Regions from separate parts of the Bradyrhizobium sp. 31Argb genome, predicted to be linked through region 1. Evidence: riboswitches for the same ligand, from Rfam matches in the RefSeq annotation. Region 1 holds a riboswitch; each other region holds the start of a gene.
The links. Region 1 has a riboswitch for S-adenosylmethionine ahead of AAFX91_RS09280 (hypothetical protein). Riboswitches for the same ligand answer to the same signal wherever they lie in the genome.

Region 1 (3,271 bases):
AGCTTATGGAGGGGAACATCTATGTCCGCTGGTTCGATACCGATCGGCTGCGCGACAAGCTGCGAGTCACGATCGGCACTCCGCAGGAAAATGCGGCGCTCATCAGTGCGTTGCGCACGATTCTCGGCCGACCGGATGGTAAAATTGGATATGGCCGAGCCTTGAATGTTCATACTTGCAACTCGCACCTGTCAGTATAGGAGAAACTGAAATGACCATCATTGCACCACCATTCACGCTCGAGAGCGCAACACAAAAGGTTCGCCTGGCAGAAGACGGATGGAACAGCCGCGATCCCGAGAAGGTGTCGCTGGCCTATACGCCGGACAGCCGTTGGCGGAATCGCTCTGAATTTGCCAACGGACGGACCGAGATCGTGGCGTTCCTCACCCGAAAGTGGGCAAAGGAGCTCGACTATCGGCTGATCAAGGAGCTCTGGGCCTTCGCCGATAATCGGATCGCCGTCCGCTACGCCTATGAGTGGCATGATGACAGCGGCAATTGGTTCCGTTCGTATGGTAACGAAAACTGGGAATATGATGCCGCAGGGTTGATGCAACGCCGGTTTGCCTGCATCAATGACCTTCCCATCAAGGAAGCCGACCGGAAGTTTCACTGGCCTCTGGGACGGCGTCCGGACGATCACCCTGGGCTTTCGGAGTTGGGGCTTTGAACCGCGCTCGACGAGCGCTCTGACGTCATATCCCTCCTCGCCAGAGTCTTCCCCGAGTTTGGCACGGAGGGAGCCTCGCTCAGCCGGGGCGAGAAGGACAGCCTCCATCAGTTCTTTCTGGGCGGCAGCGTGGGGCTACGTATCGAACACCAGCAGCGCTGGGATAGGTCATCCGAGGCGTGCCGTAACCGGCATCGAGCTCCTTGAACACAGCCTACCAGTTTGCCGCCGAGGCCGCCTTAGTCCGGAGGTATGATGATGCCGGCTTCATCTTTACGCTGATCCGCTTCCGCCGCCACCGTATTCCGTCTTAACTCCTGCTCAAAGACATCTACAATGGCGGCCATCTCTTGGCTTGTGAGCAGGCCAGACATGTAGGGCGGCTCCGAGCCTGAAAAATGAAGGCGAGAGCGGAGTAGTCTGCTCATTAGGATGGTCGCCGCATCGCGCGGGCTTCTGGCGCGAGCCGCTCCGGCCACACAGCCACAACTGATCTTCCGCTTGATCCAGGCGCGATCGCCGCGCTCGCGTGCGGTCAGACTCTCTCGCGTGCACGTGTCAGCGGATGTAGTCAGCGACCACAGCCGGTCCTCTTGGTCGTCACGCGCAAGAAAAAGCGCTTCATGAAGAGTGTCGATTCCGACGTTTAGGTGCCATGCCCCAGCGAACACCGCGTGATCTGGAATATCTCCCCAATTCTGGGGCTGATGACTCCAGGGATCGACAAATGCGCTCTGATGCTCATCGAGGGGATCAGCGAATACGTCATTCAAAAAAATACCTCCATTGCTTGCATAGGCGAGGAGGCTGACGGCCGCGCGACCCGTACGTTGCCGAATTGGCCGCATCTCCTTGCAGAAACCACCTTGCCCGGGATGGCAGGTTGGCGAGGGCGTCAGCCTCTTCTTGATGCACCATCAATATAGCGGGTTCGGATAGTTTCTTCCAGAGCTGTTGAGCCCCCGCAGTTTTCGGGTGGATAAGAGAGCCGCTCCTCTGCGGATCGGGACCGCGGACCGGACGGGCGACTGCGGAGCCGGGCCGCTCTCGGAAGCTTGCCAAAGACGGATTAGGGTGCCGGACGTGTTTGCGGCTTTGCCCTGCCATTTTAGACGGTCATTGGCTGCCCTACTGACACAACGAATCTTTCGGCGACCGATTGCCTCGATGCGTTGTGGCTTAATCGGGACGTCGAGGATAGTGGTGCGCGGTTGCCGTAGTCTGCCGGATGCATCGGAGCGGGGCGATGGTGTCTCAGTTGATGATGTTGATCTTGCGCGACGTCGTTCAACGCGAATTCGCATACGAGCAAGCACAAGGGCTTCTCGTAAAGTTGGCGTGTCAAACGCTTTTACGAGGAAGCAAAAAATGGACCGCAACGTAGCATGAAGAACAATTGGAGTTTCACCTATCGATCTTGATCGGAAGTGGCGCGCGCATAATCAAGTTGGAGCGATCGCCCTGAACGGTCACGCTGATGCAGATGTACTTTCAGCTTAACCCGGTCGTAAATCTCTCTTGCTTGAGCAACACTCTACCGCTTAGACGATTCGATTTCATGGGTGTGCATTGCAATACGCGATCAGTTCACGCTCAAGCTCTTTCAGGCAAGCCCGGCGCATCGTACCCCAAAGAGCCACGCCGAACCCCGCCTTGCCGCGGCCTGAATTGCCGAACTGGACGCACTCGACTTGAGAACCGTTTAGACTGTGCTATCTTGGTGTTTTAATGCGCCACCTTGGAATTCCGACTTCACGATCCAGGGGAGCACTATGGTCGCGAAAGAGATTTCGCTGAGCGCCAACGGTATCCGGAAGACGGCCCCCGGTGCTGATAGTGCCGGGGAGGGAATACCCGGCTCGTCGCGCTCCAATCACGGCGTGCGCCGCCGCGAATTACTCATAACCACCGCCATGGCTTTGGTGTTTTCGGTGACCTCCGCTCGCGCGCTGGTCGTCAAGGGCAGTTTGCCGTGGGGACCAAGTGCCGGCACTCCACCAACAGCGGTGCGGCCTGGGCCATGGGCGTATTTCACTCCGGAAGAAGGAGCGGCCGTCGAAGCGCTCGTCGACCGGCTGATCCCGCCGGACCCGCAGACGCCGGGGGGCAAGGATGCCGGCTGTGCGGTCTTTATCGACCGGCAACTTTTGGGATCGTATGGCAGCGCCCAGGGGCTCTACATGCACGGGCCGTTCGCCGACGGAACGCCGGAGCAGGGAGATCAGTCGCCGTTGACCCCGGCAGCGCGGTATCGCCAGGCGCTGGCCGCATTGGACAAATATTGTCGCGCCACCTACGCAGGAAAGCCCTTCGCCCAGATTCCCGACGATGAGAAGGACAAGGTTCTCTCCGGGCTGGAGAAAGGCGAGGTGCAACTGGAAGGAACTAGCGGTCGCGCATTCTTCGAGTATCTGCTGCAGAACACGCGGGAGGGTTTCTTCGCTGACCCAGTTTACGGCGGCAACCGCGACATGGTCGGCTGGAAGATGATCGGATTTCCCGGCGCGCGCTATGATTACCGCGACTGGGTTGAGCGGCACAACGAGCGCTATCCGCTGCCACCGATTGGCATTGCTGGCCTACCCGAATAGGCGCGAA
Region 2 (3,271 bases), on a different contig from region 1:
TTCCCGCGCTTTGAGGTGATGCGTGAATGGCACGAGAAGCAGTCGATCCCGATCGACAGCTTCGTGATCGCCGACGGCCTGCACATGAATGATTGGGGCTATGCCTGCTTCGCCCAGTTGCTCGGCGACGACATCATCAAGTCGGTCGGCCAGATCAAGCTCGGCGTCAACGTGCCGGCGGATGTGCGGACGTACAGGCCGATGTAAGCTGAAAGCGAATGGCGAGTGGCGAATAGCGAATGGGGCTTGACCCTACTCGCTACTCCCTATTCGCCATTCGCCTTGGATCACACCGTCTCCAGCGCCTCGACAAAATCCTCGATCAGATCGTCGGCGTGCTCGAGGCCCGCGGAGAAGCGGATGAAGCCTTCGCTGATGCCTAGCTCGGCGCGCGCGTCCGGCCCCAGGCGCTGATGCGTCGTGGTGGCGGGATGGGTGACGAGGCTCTTGGCATCGCCGAGATTGTTGGAGATGCGCGAGATCTTGAGCCCGTTGAGGCAGCGGAATGCGCCGGCCTTGCCGCCCTTCACCTCGAACCCGATCAACGTCGATCCCGACCGCATCTGCTTCTTCACGGTGGCCGCCTGCGGATGATCGGCGCGGCCGGGATAGATCAGCCGCGTGATCTTCGGATGACTTGCCAGTACGTCCGCGATCTTCGCGGCCGTCTCGGTCTGCGCGCGGACACGCACCGCCAGTGTCTCCAGCCCCTTCAGCAGCACCCATGCATTGAACGGCGACATCGACGGTCCGGTCTGGCGCAGGAAGTTATGGATGTGCTCGGTGATGAAAGCCTCGGAGGAAAGGATGACGCCGCCCAGGCAGCGCCCCTGGCCGTCGATATGCTTGGTCGCGGAATAAACCACGACGTCGGCGCCGAGCGACAGCGGGCTCTGCCAGATCGGGGTGGCGAACACATTGTCGACGATCAATCGCGCGCCGCCCTGATGCGCGATTTCCGCGATGGCGCCGATGTCGAGCACGTCGAGCGTCGGATTGGTCGGGCTTTCGAGGAAACACGTCTTCGTGTTCGGCCGGATCGCCTTTTTCCATTGGTCGAGGTCTAGCCCGTCGACCAGCGTCGACTGGATGCCGTAGCGCGGCAAGAGATCCTCCACCACGTAGCGGCACGAGCCGAACATCGCCTTGGAGGCCACCACGTGATCGCCGGCCTTCAGCGGCGCGAGGATCGCGGTCGTCACCGCCGCCATGCCGGTCGCGGTCGCGCGCGCAGCTTCCGCGCCTTCGAGCTCGATCATGCGGCGCTCGAACATGGACACGTCGGGGTTGGAGAACCGCGAATAGAGGAAGCCGGGATCCTCGCCCTTGAACCGCGCCTCGCATTCCTCGGCGGTCGCGTAGACGAACCCTTGGGTCAGGAATATTGCTTCGGACGTCTCGCCGAATTGTGAGCGTAGCGTGCCGGAATGAACCAGCCGGGTTTCGGGGCGGTAGCGGGCGGATGATTTGGACTCGGACATAGGACCTCCAACGTGACCATCCTTTCGAAAATGGTCACAAAAAAACCGGCCTAAAGGGCCGGGATCGCTGAGGTCCCCGGCCTGTTTAGCGACTTATTTAACGTGGCTGCAAGCCGGCCGGCTCAAATCACCACGGGATAAGTCATGCTGATATTCGTTCCCGCTCTTTCCGTCAAGGCGGGCATCGGCTAACCGGTAAAATCCATTTGTTGGGCCTTTTGTGGCTCTAAGCCGTCTTGAGGGACCGCGTCCGTGTCGTTCGTGCTGCAAGACGATGCCAATGGGATCCTGCCTGACCGCATGATCGCGGCGATGGCGGATGCAGGCCTGATCCTGCCGGTCTATCCCTTTGTCGAGAGCCAGATCCAGCCCGCGAGCCTCGATCTTCGCCTCGGCGACATCGCCTATCGCGTGCGCGCGAGCTTTCTCCCCGGTCCCGGCGCCACCGTTGCCGAGCGCATCGATGAGTTGAAGCTGCACGAGATCGATCTCGCCGACGACGCGGTGCTGGAGACCAATTGCGTCTACATCGTGCCGCTGCTGGAGAGCCTCGCGCTGCCGCCGGAGATCATCGCAGCCGCGAATCCGAAGAGCTCGACCGGACGGCTCGACGTCTTCACCCGCGTGATCGCCGACGGCACGCGCCGTTTCGACATGATCGGTGCCGGCTATCACGGCCCGCTCTATGCCGAGATCAGCCCCAAGACGTTTCCGATCCTGGTGCGCGAGGGCTCGCGGCTGTCGCAGGTGCGCTTCCGCACCGGCGATGCCATCCTCAGCGCCGCCGAGCTCGACGCGCTGCATGACGCCGAACGCCTGGTCGATATCGACGATGCCGATCTTACAAATGGCGTCGCGGTTTCGGTTGATCTCTCGGGCGAGAATTCCGGCGGCTTCGTCGGCTATCGCGCCAAGCGCCATACCGGCGTGGTCGACGTCGATCGTCGCGGCGGCTATCCGGTCGATGATTTCTGGGAGCCGATCCGCGCGCGCCCCGACGGCAGCCTGATCCTCGATCCCGGCGAGTTCTATATCCTCGCCTCGAAGGAAGCCGTGCAGGTGCCGCCGGACTACGCCGCCGAGATGGTGCCGTTCGATCCTTTGGTCGGCGAATTCCGCGTGCATTATGCCGGCTTCTTCGATCCCGGCTTCGGCTATGCCGGCGCCGGCGGGCAGGGCGCGCGCGCCGTGCTGGAAGTGCGCTCGCGCGAGGTGCCGTTCATCCTCGAGCATGGCCAGATCGTCGGCCGCCTCGTCTATGAGAAGATGCTCGCCCGGCCCGATGCGATGTACGGCCAGCGCATCGGCTCGAACTACCAGGCCCAGGGCCTGAAGCTCTCCAAGCATTTCAGGGTGTGATCAAGCGCACTCACCTGGAGCGCGCTGCGAGGATCATGACAAAGGCCGGGGCGCTACGCCCCGGCCAGCATGGTGCACGAAGTCCAGCCGTTCACGCGTTGGCGCCGCCGTCGATGGTGAACTCCGCGCCATTGATCGAGCGCGCCTCCGGGCCGGCCACGAATGCGACCAGCGCTGCGACGTCGTCGGCCTTGCCGTAGCGGGGGATCGCCATCCGCGCCAGCTGGAAGGCCGCCTGCTCGCCTTCAGCGGGATTCATGTCGGTGTCGGTCGAGCCCGGATGCACGATGTTGACGGTGATGCCGCGGCTGCCGAGATCGCGCGCCAGGCCCTTTGTCCAGGCGATCAGCGCCGATTTGCTCATCGAGTACAGGCTCAGGCCGGGACCGGGCACCTGGGTCGCGAGATTGCTGCCGATCGAGATGATGCGG
Region 3 (3,271 bases), on a different contig from region 1:
TGATCTCCTCGAAGCCGCGGCCGGCGACCGATACCAAAAGCGCTGCGCCGTCGAAGGCGGTGTCCGGCACCGCGACGATTTCAGCGAGCGGCGCCACCGCGCGGGCGATCTCGGCGTTCCAGCCGGAGACGCGCACGCTCCACATCTCGACTTCGGTCACCATCGCATCGTCGGCGACGCGCGAGATCACGAACACGGGCAGCGCTGCGGGATGATCGGCACGCTCGAGGAACGGCAGCCGCGCGATGATCTTCGGGGCGCCCTCGGCCTCGAGGTCGATCCACCATGGCGTGCGGCTGGAAATGGCCGACACCAGCGCCAGGTCGCCCTTCGATTTCGCCACTGCTTCGACCGCCGCCTGCGCGCTGAAATGCGAGACGTAGGGCACCACGAAGCCGAAATGGAAGCGCGCCGAATCCCGCATCATGGATTCGCCGACCGAGACATCGGCATGCACCGAGAACGGTGCCTGGACGTAAGTGAACGTCGAGATGATGACGCGCCAGATGCTCTCGATGGTGTCAAGCGGCAGGATGCCCCGATGGCGCTCGACCAGGCTGCGCATCATGGCGGCTTCGCGCGCCGGCCGGAACGCGGAGCCGACTTCCTGGGTCTGCTTCACCCTGATCAGGCGGTCGATGATGTCGCCACGCGCCATCAAGAGGCGGTGAACCTGCTCATCGATCGCGTCGATCTCTTTGCGCAACTCGGCCAGCGAGGGCGGCGCCGGAGGCGTTTTTGACATGCTAGGGCCCGTCAATTCTCTTCAATCAGGGAGCCAACTCTTCACCTCTCCCCCGCGTGCGGGGAGAGGTCGAAATTCAAGCGAGCTTGAATTTCGGGTGAGGGGGACTCTCCGCGAGTCCGTCTGTTACCTTGTTAGCGGAGAAAGCCCCTCACCCCAACCCTCTCAGGGCGAGCTCCGCTCGTCCCGGCCCCGCAAGAGCGGGGAGAGGGAGAAGTGCGAGCCCCCGTTCTGTCCCATGGGGCCAGACGGCGCAAGCTCAGCCTCAAGGTCACGGTTAGGTTAACGGCCCCGGTTGCCTTGACGCAGGGCGGGTAAGGGACTACTTTTCCAGCGTTCCGTGGTCATTTGAGCCGGCCGGCTTGCAGCCACGTTAAAGAACTTGCTAAACAGGCCGGGGACAGATCGATCCCGGCCGAACCTTTGTTCAGGCCGGGTTTTTTTATGGCCTGATTTCTGTCCGGGACCTCCGCGTCGGAGGAAGGGGCCGCAATGACCAAGGTGCAGTCGATCAAGAGTCCGTCGATCCAGGGTGAGGACCGCGCCCATGAGGCCGATCATCCGTCCTCGCCGGTAGCAAAGTTCGGCATGGATCAGCCGTTGAAGCTCGACTGCGGCATCGACCTCGCGCCGTTCCAGATCGCCTACCAGACCTATGGCGAACTCAATGCCGAGCGCTCCAACGCCATTCTGGTCTGCCACGCGCTGACCGGCGACCAGCATGTCAACAATTTGCATCCGGTGACGGGCAAGCCCGGCTGGTGGGAGACCATGGTCGGCCCTGGCCGTCCGCTCGACCCCTCCAAGTACTTCATCATCTGCTCCAACGTGCTTGGCGGCTGCATGGGCTCGACCGGCCCTGCCTCGCTCAGCCCCGCGACCGGCAAGGTGTGGGGCCTGGATTTTCCGATCATCACCATTCCCGACATGGTGCGCGCGCAAGCGATGCTGATCGACCGGCTCGGCATCGAGACGCTGTTCTCGGTGGTCGGCGGCTCCATGGGCGGCATGCAGGCGGTGCAATGGGCCGCGGCCTATCCGGAGCGCGTGTTCTCGACGCTCGCGATCGCCTGCTCGACGCGGCACTCGGCGCAGAACATCGCCTTTCATGAGCTCGGCCGGCAGGCCGTGATGGCCGATCCGGACTGGCGCGGCGGACGCTATGTCGATCAGGGCACGCATCCGCATCGCGGGCTCGCGGTTGCGCGCATGGCTGCGCATATCACCTATCTCTCGGACGCGGCGCTGCATCGCAAGTTCGGGCGGCGGATGCAGGATCGCGAACTGCCGACATTCTCCTTCGATGCCGACTTCCAGGTCGAGAGCTATCTGCGCTACCAAGGCTCGTCCTTTGTCGAGCGCTTCGATGCCAACAGCTACCTCTATCTGACGCGGGCGATGGACTATTTCGACATCGCCGCCGACCATAATGGTGTGCTGGCGAAGGCGTTCCGCGGCATCAAGACCCGGTTCTGTGTGGTGTCGTTCACGAGCGACTGGCTGTTCCCGACCTCGGAAGCGCGGGCGCTGGTGCATGCGCTGAATGCCTCCAGCGCGCGGGTCTCGTTCGCGGAGATCGAGACCGACAAGGGCCACGACGCCTTCCTGCTCGACGTGCCCGAATTCTTCGACATCTCCCGCGCTTTCCTGCAGTCGGCCGGCAAGGCGCGCGGCCTCGGCGATGCGGGGGTCGCGTGATGGCGCTTCAGGAACAAACCCTACCGCTGCCCGGCGTGGCGCCGCAGGCGAGTACGAGCCTTCGTCCGGACCATGTTCTGGTCGCCGAAATGGTGGAGCCCGGCTCGCGCGTGCTCGACGTCGGCTGCGGCGACGGCGATCTGTTGCAGCTCCTGGAGAGCCGCGGCATCGACGGCCGCGGCATCGAGCTGTCGCGCGAAGGCGTCAACCACTGCGTCGCCAAGGGGCTCGCGGTGGTGCAGGGCGATGCCGACACCGACCTCGTCAACTATGCCGACGATGCGTTCGACTACGTGATCCTGTCGCAGACCCTGCAGGCGACGCGGCAGCCGAAGGCGGTACTGGAAAATCTCCTGCGCATCGGTCACCGCGCCATCGTCTCGTTCCCGAATTTCGGTTTCTGGAAGATGCGGTTGCAGCTGCTGGTCGGCGGGCACATGCCGCGCACCGAAAACCTCCCCGCCACCTGGTACGACACCCCCAACATTCATTTCTGCACCATCAAGGATTTCGTCCAGCTCTGCGACGAGATCCACGTCAAGATGGAGCGCGCAGTCGCGCTCGACCTCTACGGCCGCCCGGTGCCGCTGAACCTGCCCTGGTGGGTCTGGAACATGTTCGGCGAGCAGGGTGTGTTCCTGCTGAGCAGGGGCGGCAAGGGACGCTGAGCTCTCTCCCCGTCATTCCGGGGCGCGCAAAGCGCGAACCCGGAATCCATTCATCCACGAACTCTGCGGCCCGATGGATTCTCTGATGTGCAATTGCACATCATAGCTCGCGCTCCGCGCGCCCCGGAATGACGGCTTAGACTGTTGCCGCGCGCTCCTG

Region 2: it holds a riboswitch for S-adenosylmethionine, as region 1 does, so the genes downstream of both, AAFX91_RS36755 (O-succinylhomoserine sulfhydrylase) here and AAFX91_RS09280 (hypothetical protein) in region 1, are expected to answer to the same signal.
Region 3: it holds a riboswitch for S-adenosylmethionine, as region 1 does, so the genes downstream of both, AAFX91_RS24895 (homoserine O-acetyltransferase) here and AAFX91_RS09280 (hypothetical protein) in region 1, are expected to answer to the same signal.

The regions. Positions count from the first base shown of each region.
Region 1 covers NZ_JBEGDB010000033.1:22,793-26,063, reverse strand. The annotation lists gene hisC (histidinol-phosphate transaminase) at 1-200, shown strand, start outside; gene AAFX91_RS09285 (DUF1348 family protein) at 212-673, shown strand; gene AAFX91_RS09280 (hypothetical protein) at 913-1,446, opposite strand; SAM-I-IV-variant riboswitch at 1,490-1,591, opposite strand; gene AAFX91_RS09275 (gluconate 2-dehydrogenase subunit 3 family protein) at 2,446-3,264, shown strand.
Region 2 covers NZ_JBEGDB010000342.1:3,606-6,876, reverse strand. The annotation lists gene AAFX91_RS36760 (SGNH/GDSL hydrolase family protein) at 1-207, shown strand, start outside; gene AAFX91_RS36755 (O-succinylhomoserine sulfhydrylase) at 288-1,481, opposite strand; SAM riboswitch at 1,546-1,625, opposite strand; gene AAFX91_RS36750 (2'-deoxycytidine 5'-triphosphate deaminase) at 1,734-2,840, shown strand; gene AAFX91_RS36745 (SDR family NAD(P)-dependent oxidoreductase) at 2,932-3,271, opposite strand, start outside.
Region 3 covers NZ_JBEGDB010000144.1:4,803-8,073, forward strand. The annotation lists gene AAFX91_RS24890 (chorismate mutase) at 1-745, opposite strand, end outside; SAM riboswitch at 1,076-1,155, shown strand; gene AAFX91_RS24895 (homoserine O-acetyltransferase) at 1,238-2,443, shown strand; gene metW (methionine biosynthesis protein MetW) at 2,443-3,111, shown strand.